One region of the Psychrosphaera sp. 1_MG-2023 genome, then DNA from elsewhere that is predicted to be linked to it. Evidence: predicted binding sites of a transcription regulator. Region 1 holds the regulator's gene; the other holds the start of a gene.

Region 1 (9,013 bases):
AAAGCTCACAAAAAACGCTGATAAATAAATCCTTTTTATTCGTAACCACTGGCCACTTTGCGATACCAGATTTGCCCAGCGAGATAGCGCCACAATACCAACTAGGCAAATGACGCCAACCAAACCTGTAATCAACCAAGTAAACCAAGATAAATCGATTATCGCACTTCCGCCTTGAAGCAGCATGTCGACCACAAATCCAGAAATGTGGAAGCGATATTGAGTATAAACAAAGGTATCAGCGACCAATAGAAAGCAGCCGGCCGCAGCCAATATTAAGGTGATGACTTTTAGCACCTTGAAACCGTGGGGAACAAACTTGAGTGGAAAACTGACAAGCCAAAGAGACAAATATACCAACAAACAAATAAGCACATAATGACTAAACAGACCCGTTGAGATGAAAAGCGCTGCTTTGGCACTGGAAATTTCTGGCATAAATTCAAAAAATCGAAGTGAAATGACACACAAGATCACACTGATGAAGATAGAAAAGGCCAAAGTCCATTTTAGAAATACTGCACGGTTTGTCATAAATTGCTCATCATTAAAAATTCAGCGCAATTTTACTGTGACCGCTTCAGTATGTGAAACAAAACCTTAATAAATCATAAACAAAAATGTAACAAATCGAATACTAATCACTAAATATGAACTCCCACTAAGACCAATGGGGTCAGTGTCGCTGATTTTATAACGTCCTCTGCACTTGGTTGGAGATCCCTAATATCGCTTAGGCTCGACTCATATTACAAGCTAAAGGATGACGGTTTTCTGGGTATTTGGAATGGCGTTTTTTGTTCTGAAATCTTGAGCCAATTGAAAGGCGAATTATGAACTTCCTCTGCACTTGGTTGGAGATCCCTAATATCGCTTAGGCTCGACTCATTTTACAAGCTAGGGAATGACGTTTTTTGTTTAAAACAACGCCTTATTGCACATAAAGTTCAGGCGACTTTTTCCTTCGTCTAAATCCCCCTTAGTTGAGATTTATATCTCGAAGTGAACGGCAGGGACGCCGTTGCAAGGAATGTGCATAGGGATGTGCGTACATTCCGTCTTCGACGATAATATAAATCTTAAATAAGGATTAGGGATTTGGTCGAAAGCGGCCTTTTTGCCTACTTTTTTGGCTGTTGAAAAAAGTAAGGTCGACGCAGTCGAAATAGCCGCCCGCAGGGCAAAGAAAAGCGCAGCCCGCAAGGCGAATTATGAAATTCCTCTGCATTTGGTTGGAGATCCCTAATATCGCTTAGGCACTTTTGGGATGACGTTTTTTTCTGTTTAATTGGAATGACGTTTTTCTGTGTTTTTGGAATGACTTTTTTTCTAAAATTATGAGCATATATATTGAGAATAGCGATTGGTACAGACGTGCCGGAAAGGATTTGCGTCTGGCTTAAACAGCATCAGACGCATTCATCTTTTTATTTTACCCTTGATTGTCTTGTGCGCGAACACCTAACAAATGGCAAATGGCATACGTTAATTCACTACGGTTCAAGGTATAAAAATGGAAGTCTTTTACGCCTTCTTTAGATAATACTTTTACCTGATCCATAGCTACTGACGCGCCAACTAGGTTACGAGTTGTTGGGTCATTATCAAGACCGTCAAAGGAGTTGTGTAACCAATTAGGTACATTAACGTTAGTTAATCCGGCAAAACGCTTTAACGTTTTAAAGTTAGTTACAGGCAAGATACCCGGTACGATTTCAGCTTCGATTCCAGCGGCAACGCAACGGTCCCTAAATCGTAAATAGGTTTCTACGTCAAAGAAAAATTGCGTAATTGCTCGAGTCGCCCCAGCGTCTATTTTACGTTTTAAGTTGATCAAATCTGCTTGTGCATTGCGTGCATCTGGATGCACTTCTGGGTAAGCGGCTACTGAAATTTCAAAATCGTTTTCTTTTTTCAACAACTTAACTAAGTCTGTCGCGTACATATGCGGAACAGTAGAGTTGTCTGGCAAGTCACCACGTAACGCCACAATATGACGAACGCCGTGATCCCAATAATCTTTAGCTATTGCTTTCAACTCATCTTCATTTGCGTCTATACACGTTAAATGAGCAGCCGTTGCAAGATTTGTTTCTTTTTGAATGCGTTTTATTACATCGTGAGTACGGTCACGTGTGCCTGAACCTGCACCGTATGTAACTGATACAAACTTTGGATTAAGCGGAGTTAAACGCTCGATAGAATTCCACAATGTGGTTTCCATTTCTGCTGAATTTGGTGGGAAAAATTCAAATGAAACGTCGATCTTACCTTTAATGTCCAACAAGTTGTTGTTGATGGATTCTAGCTGTTGCGCATGATGAAAAGCCATGACGCCTCCTAATATAATTCTGTTCTTGGATTTCCTGTGCCAGATGCTGCGACAGCAATCTGCAGGATATATTTATTCAAATCTATGTTTACAGCGGTCGCGGTGACAATTGCACCTGCGCCCGGGCCTCGAATAACAAGCGGGTTATTCAAGTAAAAATCAGTTGTTAATGTGAAAACATTATCCGCTGGCGTAAGTTGGGTAAGCGCATTATCAAGTGGCAACGACACTAAACTCACCTCGCCTTCGGCTACATTGCCGTTAAAAGTGGCTTTTGCTTGATAAGCTAATTTCTGACCGACTTTTTTAGCTGCCGCGCTTTTCTCAGCCATAAACTGGTCAATCGCTTCAGCATTGTTCCAAAAGTCATTAAGGTCACCGTCTAATAAAGACTGGGGTAATAACGGCGATACTCTAATGTCTTCTAGGTTTAACGAATATCCTGCGATACGCGCCAAAATTAATAATTTGCGTTGAACGTCTGTCCCAGATAAATCGTCTCGTGGGTCAGGCTCGGTCATACCGACTTCTTTTGCTTGTTTGATTAAGTCAGTAAAACTTTGTTCACCGTCATAATAACTTAATAAGTAGGACAAGCTACCAGAAAAAACACCGGTTATGGACTGCAGTTTATCACCCGCTTGCAGTAAGTCACTTAAGCTAGACTGCACAGGTAACGCCGCGCCTACTGTGGCATTAATACCCCAAAAACACCCATTCGCTCTGAATGTATTGATCAACAATTTATGGCGTTCTGTTGATTTAGTTAAAGGGATTTTGTTAGCTGAAATAACATTCCAGCTACGTTCAGCAAATTCTAAATAACGATTTGCAACAATATCGCTGGCTGTGAGATCTAAAATAACCAAGTTTGGTAACTCTAAATCAGACAACGCACCAATCAGCTGATGTAAGTCCGCAGCTTTAGATAACTGAGCATATTGATTTAATTGTTCAATACCAAGACCATTTTTATCTAACAAATAGCGAGTCGAATTAGCAACAGCAACAATTTTAACGTTAGCAACATTTTTAAAACGAGATCTAAGCTCAGCACTACCGTCAAGCCAGACCGAGCCAACAACACCACGCCCCAATACAACAACATTAATTTCAGTAAGGTTATTTGACATTATCTACTCCCTACCACAATGCCGCGAGCGCAGGACTGAGTCGGCAAGCCGCTGAGTCTACCGAATCATCGTCTAATACTTTTTTTAAACCAGCTTTAGCAGAACGTCCCGCCGCATTTGGTGTATTTTTTTCAATGTTCGCAACGGATAAAGCCTGTATTACGTCAGCAACCAAGTCTGCTTTATCTTCTATCCCAACCGAGAAACGAACAAGTTGAGTCGTAATTCCAGCCGTTAATTGGGCTTCTTCATCCATTGCCGCATGTGTCATTGTTGACGGATGACAAACCAAACTCTCGGTGCCACCTAATGATTCCGCTAATGTGAAGAGCTGCAAATTTTTGATAAACGAATTAACGGTGTTGATATCCCCGTTTAATTCAAAACTCAACATTCCAGCATTGTAATTTTGCTGACGATTCGCTAGTTCATGATCCGGATGTGAAGGTAATCCAGGGAAATTAACGTGTTTTACCAATTCGTGCGCATCGAGCACTTCAGCAATAGACTGGGCATTTTTACTGTGTTGCTTAATTCTTAACGGCAAGGTTCTGATCCCGCGCAATATTAAATAACTGTCGAACGGAGAACCGGTAACGCCTGTATTATTTGCCCACCAAGCTAATTGCTCATGATCGTCAGCACTCGCACAAATTACAGCGCCTGATACAACGTCTGAATGACCGTTTAAATATTTTGTGCTTGAATGCACAACAATGTCGGCACCAAGTTTTAACGGCGTCTGACCAATTGGCGACAAAAACGTATTATCTACAACAGTGCGTGCGCCAACCGACTTAGCGGTCGCTGATAATTTTTTAATGTCAGTAATACGAAGTAACGGATTACTTGGGGTTTCAATCCAAACAATACTCGGTTTAATTTTTTGAATTTGTTGTTCGATATCGTCTGCATAATAGTCAAGCCAGACTAATTTGAACACACCGCGCTGAGCAAAACTGTCGAACAAACGATAGGTGCCGCCGTAACAATCCTGTGGCGCAACAATCACATCATCTTTTGACAACAGATTTAAGACTAAGTTGATTGCCGCCATGCCAGATGACGTAACCACCGACCCGACACCGTACTCAAGTTCGGTTAATGCATTTGCTAACAAGTCACGGGTAGGGTTGCCACTGCGGCTGTATTCGTAAGCCGGGCGATTGTTTAAGTCTTCAAACTTGTAGTTACTAGCCATATAAATTGGGGCAACAACTGATTGGTGATTTTTATCTGTGTTTAAACCGGTTTGCACGGCTATTGTTGCTGCTGCGAAATCTTTATTTGCTAAGTTACTCATGTTCATTCCAGACTTTTATACGTTTAGATGGCTAAACCATTCAAGATGACTAGACTATAAACTGATTAATTTTTATGTCAACAGTCTAGACGTCTAAACTTTTAGAAATCGATAATTTGACTAATTAATTTAATCCAATACAATTTGCCGGGTCTTTAACTTATATCTTTCGATTTTGCCCATAACGTCCTAATACTTCCAAAGACGAGTTCGAAGTGGCAAAAATGTTAAAAAAGAATTACTGAACATCGCAGGTGTACTATGGCTACGTGGAATGGCGAATACATTCATCCTTATGCAGAACATGGAAAAAAAGCGGAAAAGGTTAAAAAAATAACCGTCTCAATTCCGCTTAACGTTTTAAAAGTATTAACCGACGAGCGAACTCGACGCCAAGTGAATAACTTGCGGCACGCTACTAATAGCGAATTGTTATGTGAAGCATTTCTACACGCGTTTACAGGCCAACCTTTGCCGGCCGACGGTGATTTGTCGAAAGACAATCCTGAACAAATACCTGAAGAAGTGCGCAATATTTTGATAGAGATGGGAAAAGCGATCCCTGAAATCGAAGATTAGTTATTTTAGTTAGTTCGACTAAATACAACCGAAATAAAAAAAGCCATCAAATTTGCATTCGATGGCTTTTTTATTAACGTTCGTTTTTGCTATTTATATTAACGTTTGATTTTAATATGAATACGCCTGTTAGCAAAATGACTGATAAACAAGACTTTTGCCCAACAGTACCTTTGTCTTAAATACCGTAGTTTGTACGATACGCTTCCACTAAAGGTAAATAGTCAGCATAAGATGGCGTCTTAGCCAAATAAGTAATTACGTCTGCTAATGTCACGATTGATATGACTTTTGTACCAAAATCGCGTTCAACTTCTTGAATCGCAGACAATTCGCCTTTGCCTTTTTCCTGGCGATCTAAAGCAATTAACACCCCAGATAAATTAGCACCATGTTGCTGAATGATCTCCATCGATTCACGAATCGCCGTGCCCGCTGTGATCACATCATCCACTAACATGATGTCACCTTTAAGCTCAGATCCAACTAAACTTCCGCCTTCACCGTGGGTCTTTTTCTCTTTACGATTAAAGCAGTATGGCGTGTCAATATCGTGATGATCAGCCAACGCAACCGCCGTTGTAGTCGCAATTGGAATGCCTTTATAAGCAGGGCCAAACAATACGTCAAACTTGATGCCAGAGTCGACCAATGCAGCTGCATAAAAACGACCTAAACGCGCGAGATCACGACCGGTATTAAACAAACCTGCATTAAAGAAATACGGACTCGTACGGCCAGATTTTAAGGTGAATTCGCCAAACTTTAAAACTTGTTTTTCTAGTGCAAATTCAATAAATTCAATTTGATAATCTTTCATGTGGTCACCTAGTATTACTTAAGCAATCGCTTTTTTCTGTTCATCGATAAGTTCGCCAATCGCATTTTTAGCTAAAGCTAACATTTCTTGCATTTCGTCAAACGTAAATGGTTCTTCTTCTGCCGTGCCTTGTACTTCGATTAAACGACCGTCTTCGGTCATTATCACATTCATGTCAGTATCAGCCTCAGAATCTTCAAGGTATTCTAAATCGGCAATTGGCGTGCCTTTATAAACACCAACTGAGATAGCCGCAATAAGGTGTTTAAGCGGATTCGTTTTAATGATGTTTTCTTTACGCATATAGTTAATTGCATCAACTAACGCCACACAAGCACCTGTAATTGACGCAGTACGTGTTCCGCCATCAGCTTGGATAACATCGCAATCAACGGTAATGGTATTTTCGCCTAGCGCCGTTAAATCGACAGCGGCACGAAGTGAACGAGCGATGAGACGTTGAATTTCCATTGTACGGCCAGACTGTTTGCCACGCGCAGCTTCACGGTTGTTACGAGTATGAGTCGAACGCGGTAACATACCGTATTCCGCCGTTACCCAACCTTTACCTTTACCTTTCATAAAACGCGGTACGCCCACTTCAACGGTCGCATTACATAATACTTTTGTATCGCCAATCTCAATTAAAACTGAACCTTCAGCGTGTGCTGTAAAGTTACGTGTGATGGTGACTGGTCGAATTTGAGAAGTTGTTCTGCCGCTTGGACGCATGTTAATACCCTATTAAATTTCTTGAAAACGTAATATACCAACAAAAGGTGTATACCTAAATTACGTTTGTAAATTGTTTATATAAAAAAGGGCAACGATACGTTGCCCTTAGATTAACCTAGATGGTTAAATTATTTTTCTGAACGACGTCCACGATGGCCTTCACCACCGCCACTGCGTCCGCCGTCACGACCACGACCACGTCCGCCACGGTCATCTCTACCGCGTCCGCCGTCACGACCGCCACCGCCTTCACGACGACCAACACCTTCACCACCACGAGGGTCAACTTTAAGGTCAATCGTTTGATTACGGATCTTAGTTTGCTTCAACTTCTGTTGTACGTCAGCTGGCATTTCTGCTGGTAACTCAACAATTGAAAAGTTAGGAGCAAGTTTGATGTTGCCGATGAAACGAGAGCTAATGTTCGCTTCGTTTGCAATTGCACCAACGATATCTTTTGGTGATACGCCATGCTCACGACCAACTTCGATACGGTAAGCTTGCATCTTCATACCTGGATCACGTCCACGTCCGCCATCACGGCCGCCTCTGTCACCACGGTCATTGCGATCACGAGGACCACGATCGTTACGGTCACGAGGACCTCTGTCACCACGATCATCGCCGTTGTTGTGACCAGGCATACCTTTACCAGTAACCTGTAGAGGCGCTTCTTGTTGCGCTAAGTACGTTAACGCACCTGCAACTTCAGCAACATCCATTTGATGCTCTTCAGCATACTCAATCGCTAATTTTTGGAAGAATTCTAATTCTTGAGAACCCAATGCATCTGAGATCTTTTCTTTAAACGAAGAAACACGTAATTGGGTCACTTCTTCATTTGAAGGCGCTTCATAAGGTAAAATCGTTTGCTTGGTTTCGCGTTCAATCGTTTTCAATAAACGACGTTCACGTGGCGCTGCAAACAAGATTGCATTACCTTTACGTCCCGCACGACCCGTGCGGCCAACACGGTGAACATAAGACTCAACATCATATGGTAAATCGTAGTTAATAACGTGACTAACACGTTCAACGTCGATACCACGAGCAGCAACGTCTGTTGCGATGATGATATCTAAGCGACCTGATTTTAAAGATTCGATACATTGTTCACGATGCGACTGGTTCATATCACCATTAAGTGCCGCTGCCGCATAACCTCTTGCCGACAATTTATCCGCAAGTTCGCTGGTGCTAATACGTGTTTTAACAAAGATGATCATACCGTCGAATTGGATCAATTCTAAAATACGAGTCAATACGTCAAGCTTTTGGTTGTTATTAACAATCCAATATTGCTGCGTAATGTTTGAGTGGCTCGCCGTTTTAGGCTTAATGCGCACTTCTTTAGGATTTTTTAAGTAGTTTTTAGTTACTTTTAAGATCTGTGCTGGCATCGTTGCTGAGAACAAAGCAATTTGTGCTTGTTTAGGAACATGCTCCATGATCCATTCAACATCGTCGATGAAACCCATACGCAACATTTCATCAGCTTCGTCCAAAATGACCATTTTCAGGTTAGACAAGTCTAATGTTTCACGACGCATATGGTCCATAACACGGCCAGGAGTACCAACTACTACATGCACACCACGTTTTAAAGAACGTAATTGCGTACGGAAGTCTTGACCACCATAAATAGGTAATACATGGAAACCTGATAATTTTTCAGCGTATGTTGAAAATGCTTCAGCAACTTGAATTGCTAATTCACGCGTTGGTGTTAATACCAAAACCTGTGGTGAATTAATTTTTGCATCTAATTTACATAATGCTGGTAATGCAAACGCGGCTGTTTTACCAGTACCTGTTTGCGCAATACCTAAAACGTCATCGCCGTTTAAGATATGAGGAATACATTCTGCTTGAATTGGTGAAGGTGTTTCATAACCAACACTGTGAACGGCGTCTAATACTTCAGGGCTTAAACCTAAATCAGCGAATTTTAATTCTGTTGCTTCAGCAACTACGGCTGCATTTGGTTGGGGTGTTACATTTTCTGTCATTGTTTACTCACATTTCGACCCCAACTTCACGCACTATTCCGTCATCACTCTACCTACACACGCGTCTTATACACGTTCACAATTCGAGCTTAGCCTGATATG
Region 2 (9,013 bases), on a different contig from region 1:
TCAACATTAAGTAGTGCAATTCAAGCCTTGGAAGAGCAATTAGATGCACAGTTAATCGAACGCGACCACAAAACGTTTGTGTTTACTCCTGTTGGTGTCGATGTCGTTAAAAAATCTCGGGAAATTTTAGAAAGCAGCGCTGATCTCGTGGCCACGGCAACATCAGATGGCAACCAATACGGCGGTGAATTGCACTTAGGTATTATCCCTACCATCGCCCCATTTGTTGTAAATCCTTTAATAAAAGATTGTGCAGAGCAATTTCCTAAATTGGACCTTTATTTACGTGAAGATACAACAGACAACTGCCTGTCTTTACTTCGAGAGGGCCGACTTGACATGGTGTTGATGGCGACCCCTTATAATGTCGGCGAATTTGTTGAGTATCATTTGATTAAAGATCAGTTTTACCATGTTTTTCATAAAGATAATGTAGAAAATAATGTCTATTTGTTAGAACGCGATCATTGTTTGTCAGAGCATACGATTAGTGGCTGTAGCTTGTCTGAATCTAAAGATGTTCATCCATTCCAGGCCAGTAGTTTAACGACTTTATTGGCAATGGTAGAGGGGCATGCAGGCGCAACTTATTTAACTAAGCTCGCTATTAAATCTGGCTTTGTTGACCGCCATAAGCTGCAGGTCGCTGAGCTAGAGGATAAAAATGCGTTTCGTAACTTGAGTCTAGTGTGGCGGAAAACGAGTCACCGAAGAGTATTCTATTCCAATATTGGGGTTCAAATTAAGCGCGTACTCGAGCAACTCGTAAGTTCCTAACCTCATGTAAACTGTACTTTTTTGATAAAAACTGGACTTGTGGTTTCAGCATTCTAACTTACTATTTGGAATGTTCTTAAACTACAAAAAGGAAATATGATGAAAGGACGTTCAGTAAAATATCTACTTTTAATTATTGGCAGCTTGTTTGGTTCGCACAGTGCGTCTGCTTTGCCTATGGTTAATGATGGAACAAATGCACAAGTTAAACAGGTAAGCAGTCACTCATTGCTTGATCTTAACCGCGTTGGCTTAAACGAGCTAATTAAAGTTAAAGGACTTGGCAAAAGTAAAGCGGCCGCAATACTTGCATATCGCAAAAAGGTAGGAAAGTTTAAAACACTCTCTGAACTAAAAGAAATTAAAGGCATTGGTCCCAAACTATTTGCTAAAATTAAGCCTCAATTCAGAATTTAGTGATTTAGTGATTTAGTTTATGGCATTGAATTATTTCAAAGATGCCTAAATGAATAAATTCATTTCAGGATAATTTTGAGATGTAAAAAAGCGCAGCACCAATTTTGGTGACTGCGCTTTTTAATATTGACTAAAAACCTTTTTTAAACGGAAGATATAAGTGAAAGTTGGTCATCGGCCCAACTAATGGCTTCGGCAAACTTAGCTGAAATTTGTTTACCACTAAGATTTAACACAGATTCAAGTTTCGACTCTTGTTCCCAGTCACCTTTTTCAAATGTAATGGCAAGTTTTAATATTTCTGCCAGCTGTCCTTCACCTTTAATTAGGGCGTTTTTAATCTCAGCTGCCAGTGGCAATTGCTCCATTATCTTATCTATTGATTCATCTAATATCGCGTCGATAAGTGACATCATACCGGTTAAAAACGCCATTGCTGAATCAATTTGAGTATTCTCTGCAGCTAACAATTCACTAAATCGCGCTCTAACCATCGCCATTTTTAATAGCTCTTGTGGTTTGCTGTTATTCACTTGGGCGGTAAATAGCAATGATAGGAATTTTCTAAGTTCGTGCTGGCCTAATACGACTAGGGCTTGTTTGATTGTTGAAATTTCGGCACGACGTTTAAATGCTGCTGAATTTGTATATCGCAGCAATTTATAAGAAAGATTGACGTCTCGCTCAAAAATTTGCGTGATCTTAGGCAAATCTAACGTTTCACTCGAAGTCTCATACAACAATTCGGCTAATGTCATTTGCGCTGGTGATAAATTTTTTGCTTTAACGAGTTCAGGTTTAGAGAAAAAATAACCTTGGAAGTATTTAAAGCCAAGTTTTTTGCACTGTTCAAATTCTTCGAGGGTTTCTACTTTCTCAGCGAGCATGTCTATATGCGATTGAGGCTTGAGCTCAATTAAAATACCAGCAATTTCGTCCATGGTCATAGCACGAAGGTCGAATTTGATAATATCGATATACGGATAAAAATGTTTCCATACGGGCTTATGCTCGTAGTCATCAAGAGCGATTGTATAACCTAACTCTTTTAACTCTTTGACGGCAGCAAGTAAGCGACGCCCCGGTTGTACAGTTTCCAGTATTTCAACAACTATAGTTTCAGGTGCCATCATTGTTGGGTAATTTTTTAAAATGGTATCTAAAGTGAAATTGATAAATGCTGGCTTATTGTCAGTAAAGTCTTCAAGTCCATAACTGACCTGCGAACCTTCAATAATTCGTGAGGTTGCTTCATCTTCGTCAATATCGGGAAATACATTACTCACACCGTCTCTAAACAGTAATTCGTAGGCAAAAAGCTTTTTCTGCTGGTCCAAAATGGGCTGTCTAGCGGCGTAAAAATACATTAGTAAATATTGCTCCAACTAACCGTAACTGGTTATTTGTTATATTGTTTCACATACATTAGTTACTAACCAATATATTATCTATAGATTTTAATGACCACCAATTTATCCAAATTAGTCGCTTTTTTTACAAAAAGGGGTTGGGATAGTGTTCAATGTCTGTCTAAATTATAATCTTTTTGACCTTGTATGGAATGAGTTAGGTCAAATAAATTACGTTGATGTTGTAAACAAATCTTAATGTTCTAAGGGGTTCCGAGATTTTAGTCATTTTTGAACTGATTTTGACTTTGAAACTGTTTGAGCAAAATACCATTGCGTAATGGAAGGGAATAATTTGGAAAAGATTTTGCGTATGAAACTTACAATTAATTTATTTGTCTTACTTATCTCAAATAAGGCAGACAATATTGGATGTAGTTGTGATTTGTGAAGGTAACTTATTACGGGTTTTACATATTTGTCGACACGTTTGGCGAAAAACGGCAATACCAATGTACTGTCGTTTCAACCGCAAATGGCATTGATGATCCTTCGAGTTGGCGTAGTGTTTTGTTTTCTTTATTAGGGGAAATGAGATTAGAGGAAATGAGATTAGAGGAAATGAGATTAGAGGAAATGAGGCAAGGATAAATACGGAATATGAATACAGACTAAATTCTACCGCGAGCCCAAAAAATATTTAGGATGCATGGACGTCTAAACATCTAGATGTTGACATTGCTAAAATTTGAAGTAATCTTCCTTGATTAGTATTTATGAGGTGAAGACATGCCAATTCGAGTCCCAGATCAATTACCTGCCATTGACGCCTTAAGGCAGGAAAATATCTATGTCATGCCAGAACATAGAGCTGACACGCAGGACATTCGTCCTATGCAAGTCGCTGTCTTAAATTTGATGCCTGATAAAATAACGACAGAAATTCAATTAATTCGGTTATTATCCAACAGCCCATTGCAGGTTGATATTGATTTAGTGCGCTTAGAGCACAGAGCAAAAAATACCTCTGAGGATCATTTAGATACGTTTTACCGCTATTTTAATGATATTAAAGATCGAAATTACGATGGTTTAATTATTACGGGTGCACCTCTAGGTCTCAAAAGTTATGAAGACGTTACCTATTGGTCTCAACTTCAGGAAGTCTTCAAATGGGCAGAAGATCACGTAACTTCAACGCTATTTTTGTGTTGGGCCGCCCACGCAGCGATATATCACTATCACGATTTACAACATGAGATCCGCGACGATAAATTAAGTGGCGTGTATCAACATCAGAAATGGCAAAGTAAAGCGCCAATCATGCGTGGTTTTGACGACGTATTTTTTGCCCCGCATTCTCGTTACGGTGAAGTTCCAATCGAACAACTGAAAAAAGTAGATGATTTGATCTTAGTGTCGGGAAGTGACGAAGTCGGAGCTTACCTAATGCAAGATAAAGCAGGAACCAAAGTATTTATTACCGGCCATCCTGAGTACGACCGAAATACTTTATTGACCGAATATCAACGAGATGTTGATGCCGGTTTAGAGGCCATAGTTCCCGTAAATTACTTTCCAAATGATGATGTTACGCAGCCACCAATAAAGTTGTGGCAGTCCCATGGTTATTTGTTATTCATTAACTGGCTAAATTATTACGTTTACCAAAAGACGCCATATGATATAAGTCAAGTTAGTGCAAAAATTCGAACAGAAAACTTCGCATAATTTAAGGTTAAAATTTTAACATGACTATTAAAGGCGACTACCGCCCAGACCAATCAGAATTATTAACATCAATGTTAAAACAAAGAGTACTTTTTCTCGACGGTGCAATGGGCACAATGATCCAAGAGTATAAGTTTGAAGAAGATGATTATCGTGGCGAGCGATTCAAAGATTGGCCGACATCCGTGCGCGGCAACAATGACTTATTAGTATTGACGCAACCTCAAGTGATCAAAGACATTCACATCGCTTACCTTGAAGCGGGTGCTGACATTATTGAAACCAATAGTTTTAATGCAACTGTTGCGTCGATGGCCGATTACGGGATGGAAAGTCTCGCCGATGAAATTAACTTTGAAGCAGCTAAATTAGCACGCGAAGCGTGTGATCAAGTGGCGACCCCAGATAAACCGAAATTTGTCGCTGGTGTTTTAGGGCCAACGTCTAAAACAACTTCTATTTCTCCAGATGTTAACGACCCCGGTTTTCGTAACATCACGTTTGATGCTTTGGTTGCTGACTATACCAAAGCCACACTAGCCCTAATGGCTGGCGGCGCGGATCTAATTTTGGTTGAAACTATATTTGATACGTTGAATGCTAAAGCAGCACTTTACGCTGTTGAAGTTGCATTTGAAGAAGCAAATCATCGTTTGCCAATAATGATTTCAGGGACCATTACTGACGCTTCAGGTCGCACTTTGTCAGGGCAGACAACGGAAGCATTTTATAATTCAATTTGTCATGTAAACCCAATTTCAATTGGGCTAAATTGTGCACTAGGTCCAGATTTGTTACGCCAATATGTAGACGAGTTATCGTCATTTGCAGAATGTTTTGTTTCGGTGCACCCAAATGCAGGATTGCCGAACGAGTTTGGTGAATACGATTTGGACGCCCAAGATATGGCTGAACACATTGGTGAGTGGGCGCAGAGCAAATTAATAAATATCGTTGGCGGTTGTTGCGGAACAACACCGGAGCACATCCAAGCATTTGTAGATGTGGTATCTGGTCAGCAGCCAAGAACACCTCGACCTGCAGCCGCACTTATGCGCCTGTCAGGATTAGAAGCATTTAACGTATAGAAGTTTTACCATGACCACGCAATCAGTAAGCAGATTTATTAATGTCGGTGAACGAACTAACGTAACCGGTTCGGCAATGTTTAAGCGACTCATCCTCGAAGGGGATTACGAAACCGCGCTTGATGTGGCACGTCAACAAGTCGAAAACGGCGCTCAAGTTATCGACATCAACATGGATGAAGCCATGTTAGATTCAGTTGCCGCGATGACCCGTTTTTGTAACCTAATTGCCTCAGAGCCGGACATCGCACGTGTGCCTATCATGTTGGATTCATCTAAATGGGAAGTCATTGAGGCGGGATTAAAATGTGTTCAGGGTAAAGCAATTGTAAACTCCATCTCGTTGAAAGAAGGTGAAGAACAATTTTTAGAACACGCTAAAAAATTAAAACGATACGGCGCCGCTGTCGTTGTAATGGCCTTTGACGAAGATGGTCAAGCAGAAACTCGAGAAGAAAAGTTCCGAATTTGTAAACTCGCTTACGACTTATTGGTAGGTAAGATCGGTTTCCCACCGCAGGACATTATTTTTGATCCTAATATCTTTGCTGTCGCCACCGGAATTGAAGAACACAATAACTACGCCGTTGCATTTATCGAAGCCACACGGGACATTAAAACTCATCTACCACATGCAAAAGTGTCTGGTGGGTTATCAAACGTATCATTTTCATTTCGTGGTAATAATCCTGTTCGTGAAGCAATGCACTCTGTGTTTTTGTATTACGCAATTCAAGCGGGCATGGATATGGCGATTGTTAACGCCGGCCAACTCGCGGTTTACGACGACATTCCTGATGAACTTCGTGAAGCGGTAGAAGACGTTATACTAAATCGTCGCGACGATGCCACAGAGCGTTTACTTGATCTTGCGCCTAAGTATCGAGGGGATGGTTCAAAAGTTGAAGTTGAAACAGAAGAATGGCGTTCTTGGGACGTCGTAAAACGTTTAGAACATGCCTTAATTAAAGGTATAACGACGTTTATTGAAGAAGATACGGAAGCCGCTCGCCAGTTTTACGACCGACCACTGCAAGTCATCGAAGGTCCGTTAATGGATGGTATGAATGTCGTTGGTGACTTGTTTGGCGCAGGTAAGATGTTTTTACCACAAGTGGTGAAATCCGCACGTGTTATGAAACAAGCCGTGGCCTATTTGAACCCATATATTGAAGAAGAAAAAGAAGACGGTTATACCAACGGTAAAGTTCTAATGGCTACCGTGAAGGGTGACGTACATGATATAGGTAAAAATATTGTCGGCGTTGTCCTGCAATGTAATAACTATGAAGTTATCGACCTAGGCGTTATGGTGCCGTGCCAAAAAATCATCGATACGGCCATAAAAGAAAAGGTTGATATCATAGGTTTATCAGGTTTGATCACACCATCTTTAGATGAAATGGTGCATGTCGCTAAAGAGTTAACTCGTCAGGGGTTAGACTTACCATTATTAATCGGAGGCGCGACAACCTCACGTGCCCATACTGCGATAAAAATTAATCCAAATTACGAACATCCTGTGGTTTACGTGCCAAATGCAAGCCGCAGTGTTTCGGTTGTGTCTAACTTGTTAAGTGATGAATTACGACCTAATTTCATGACTCAGGTAGCGAAAGAATACGAAACAGTGATCAAGCAACACCAGCGTAAACGTGACAATACTAAGTTTATTTCGTTTGACAAAGCGAGAGCAAATCGATTTGACGGTGATTGGCAAAATTACATTCCGCCAGTACCGAAAAAAATGGGCGTACATGTTTGGGATTCTATCTCGTTAGAAGACATTCGACCGTTTATAGATTGGACGCCTTATTTTCTTACTTGGCAACTCAGTGGTAAATACCCGTCAATTTTGAAACACGAAGTTGTTGGCGAACAAGCTCAGAAAGTTTTTGACGATGCAAACGACATGATTGACCAAATTATTGCGTCAGGCACCGTGAAAGCAAAAGCCGTGTTTGGTTTGTTCCCAGCAAACTCAGATGAAGAAACGATAGAAGTATATAAAGATGAGTCTCGAACTGAGATTGTTACTCGTTTATTTAATTTACGCCAGCAAATCCAAACCCGTAATAATGCGCCAAACTATGCGTTGGGCGACTTTATTGCGCCTAAGAAGTCTGGTCTAGCCGATTACGTAGGTGCGTTTGCCGTTACAGCTGGATTTGGTGTTGATGAGTTAGCGGATAAGTATTTAAAAGAACATGACGACTATAATAATATTATGGTTAAAGCGGTTACTGACCGCTTAGCAGAAGGGCTTGCCGAGTACTTACATCATCAGGTTCGTAAAGAATATTGGGGCTATGCACCAGACGAGTCACTTACCAATGACGACTTAATTAGAGAGAAATATCAAGGAATTCGTCCAGCACCAGGTTATCCAGCTTGCCCTGAACATACAGAAAAGGCTAAGCTGTGGCAGTTACTTGATGTCGAAAACAAAATTGGTATGACGTTGACAGAGAGTTATGCGATGTGGCCGGGTGCGTCGGTTTCAGGGTGGTATTTTTCTCATCCGAAATCCAAATATTTTGCTGTATCTAAAATCGATCTTGCGCAGATGCAAGAATATGCAGAACTTAAGGGCTGGGATGAGCAACAAGCTGAAACCTGGTTAGGTCCAAATTTAGAATGACAATAATTCAACCACCACAGTCACATGCAGCGGATGTATTTAGCGATTTACCGACGTTAACAGCGGCGGAAAATAACAAAGGCCCAATTTTAGATAAATGGGTTGAGCTAGAATTTAACGAACGCAAAGTATTGGAAATCGGCTCAGGTACTGGGCAACAGGCTATTCATTTAAGCCAACATTGTTACCAGTTACGCTGGCAACCGACAGAAGTTAAGGAAAACTTTGAGCGACTAAATCAGTGGTGGGAAGCGTCTCAGAAAGTTGGGATCATTAATTTTTTAAAACCGATTGAATATACAATTGGAGATGATGAATTCCCAGCCGGTGACTTTGATACTATCTATACCAGCAATGTTTTACATATTGTTAGTCGTGCCCACGCAAAGCAGCTTGTTGAGCAGATCTGCGGCACATTGGCGACTGGCCAGAAGTGGGTATGTTATGGACCGTTCAAGCAAAACAATAAGTTTACTACCGAATCTAACAAAGAGTTTAATGACTGGTTAATGTCGGAAGGTCATGGCGGTTTAATGGATTTAGAAGACGTTGTGAAATTATCGAAAGGCAAACTGGAAATTGAAACATTGTCGGATATGCCAGCTAACAACTTTTTTGTGGTATTTAATCGCTGTTAACAAATCGTTTGGTATCGAATAATAAAATCTAGGTCAATTGCATTGGCCTAGATTTTTACGTTTAAGCTGTAGTGTTAGTCTGCGACAAAGTCCAAAACCGTGGCATTGATGCAATAACGTTTGCTGCCATTAGGACCGTCATCAAATACATGGCCTAAATGAATATCCGAATCTTTCGCCCTAACTTCTGTTCGTTGCATTCCAAAGCGATTGTCTTCGACATACGTGACGGTACCGTCAATCGGTTTGGTAAACGACAGCCAACCGCTACCAGAGTTAAATCTATCGTCTGTGTCAAATAAGGCAATGCCAGATAATTTGTCGATAAATTTACCGTCAGGCGTATTTTTAAATAATTCATATTGTTTACAA

The links. Region 1 encodes MetJ, which represses methionine synthesis genes. Its sites were predicted from a motif close to TAGACGTCTAGACGTCTA; they were not measured.
Region 2: the regulator MetJ is predicted to act here: its motif matches at 3,254-3,271, upstream of metA (homoserine O-succinyltransferase).

Annotation. Positions count from the first base shown of each region.
Region 1 is NZ_JAUORW010000019.1:78,462-87,474, forward strand. Features, by position in the region: gene Q4575_RS16565 (DUF3413 domain-containing protein) at 1-534, opposite strand, end outside; gene metF (methylenetetrahydrofolate reductase) at 1,433-2,332, opposite strand; gene Q4575_RS16575 (aspartate kinase) at 2,341-3,465, opposite strand; gene metB (cystathionine gamma-synthase) at 3,476-4,768, opposite strand; gene metJ (met regulon transcriptional regulator MetJ) at 5,030-5,347, shown strand; gene pyrE (orotate phosphoribosyltransferase) at 5,526-6,167, opposite strand; gene rph (ribonuclease PH) at 6,186-6,899, opposite strand; gene Q4575_RS16600 (DEAD/DEAH box helicase) at 7,031-8,911, opposite strand.
Region 2 is NZ_JAUORW010000022.1:49,473-58,485, forward strand. Features, by position in the region: gene Q4575_RS17500 (hydrogen peroxide-inducible genes activator) at 1-777, shown strand, start outside; gene Q4575_RS17505 (helix-hairpin-helix domain-containing protein) at 877-1,194, shown strand; gene Q4575_RS17510 (EAL and HDOD domain-containing protein) at 1,338-2,561, opposite strand; gene metA (homoserine O-succinyltransferase) at 3,333-4,274, shown strand; gene Q4575_RS17520 (homocysteine S-methyltransferase family protein) at 4,295-5,362, shown strand; gene metH (methionine synthase) at 5,373-8,003, shown strand; gene Q4575_RS17530 (DUF938 domain-containing protein) at 8,000-8,641, shown strand; gene msrA (peptide-methionine (S)-S-oxide reductase MsrA) at 8,716-9,013, opposite strand, start outside.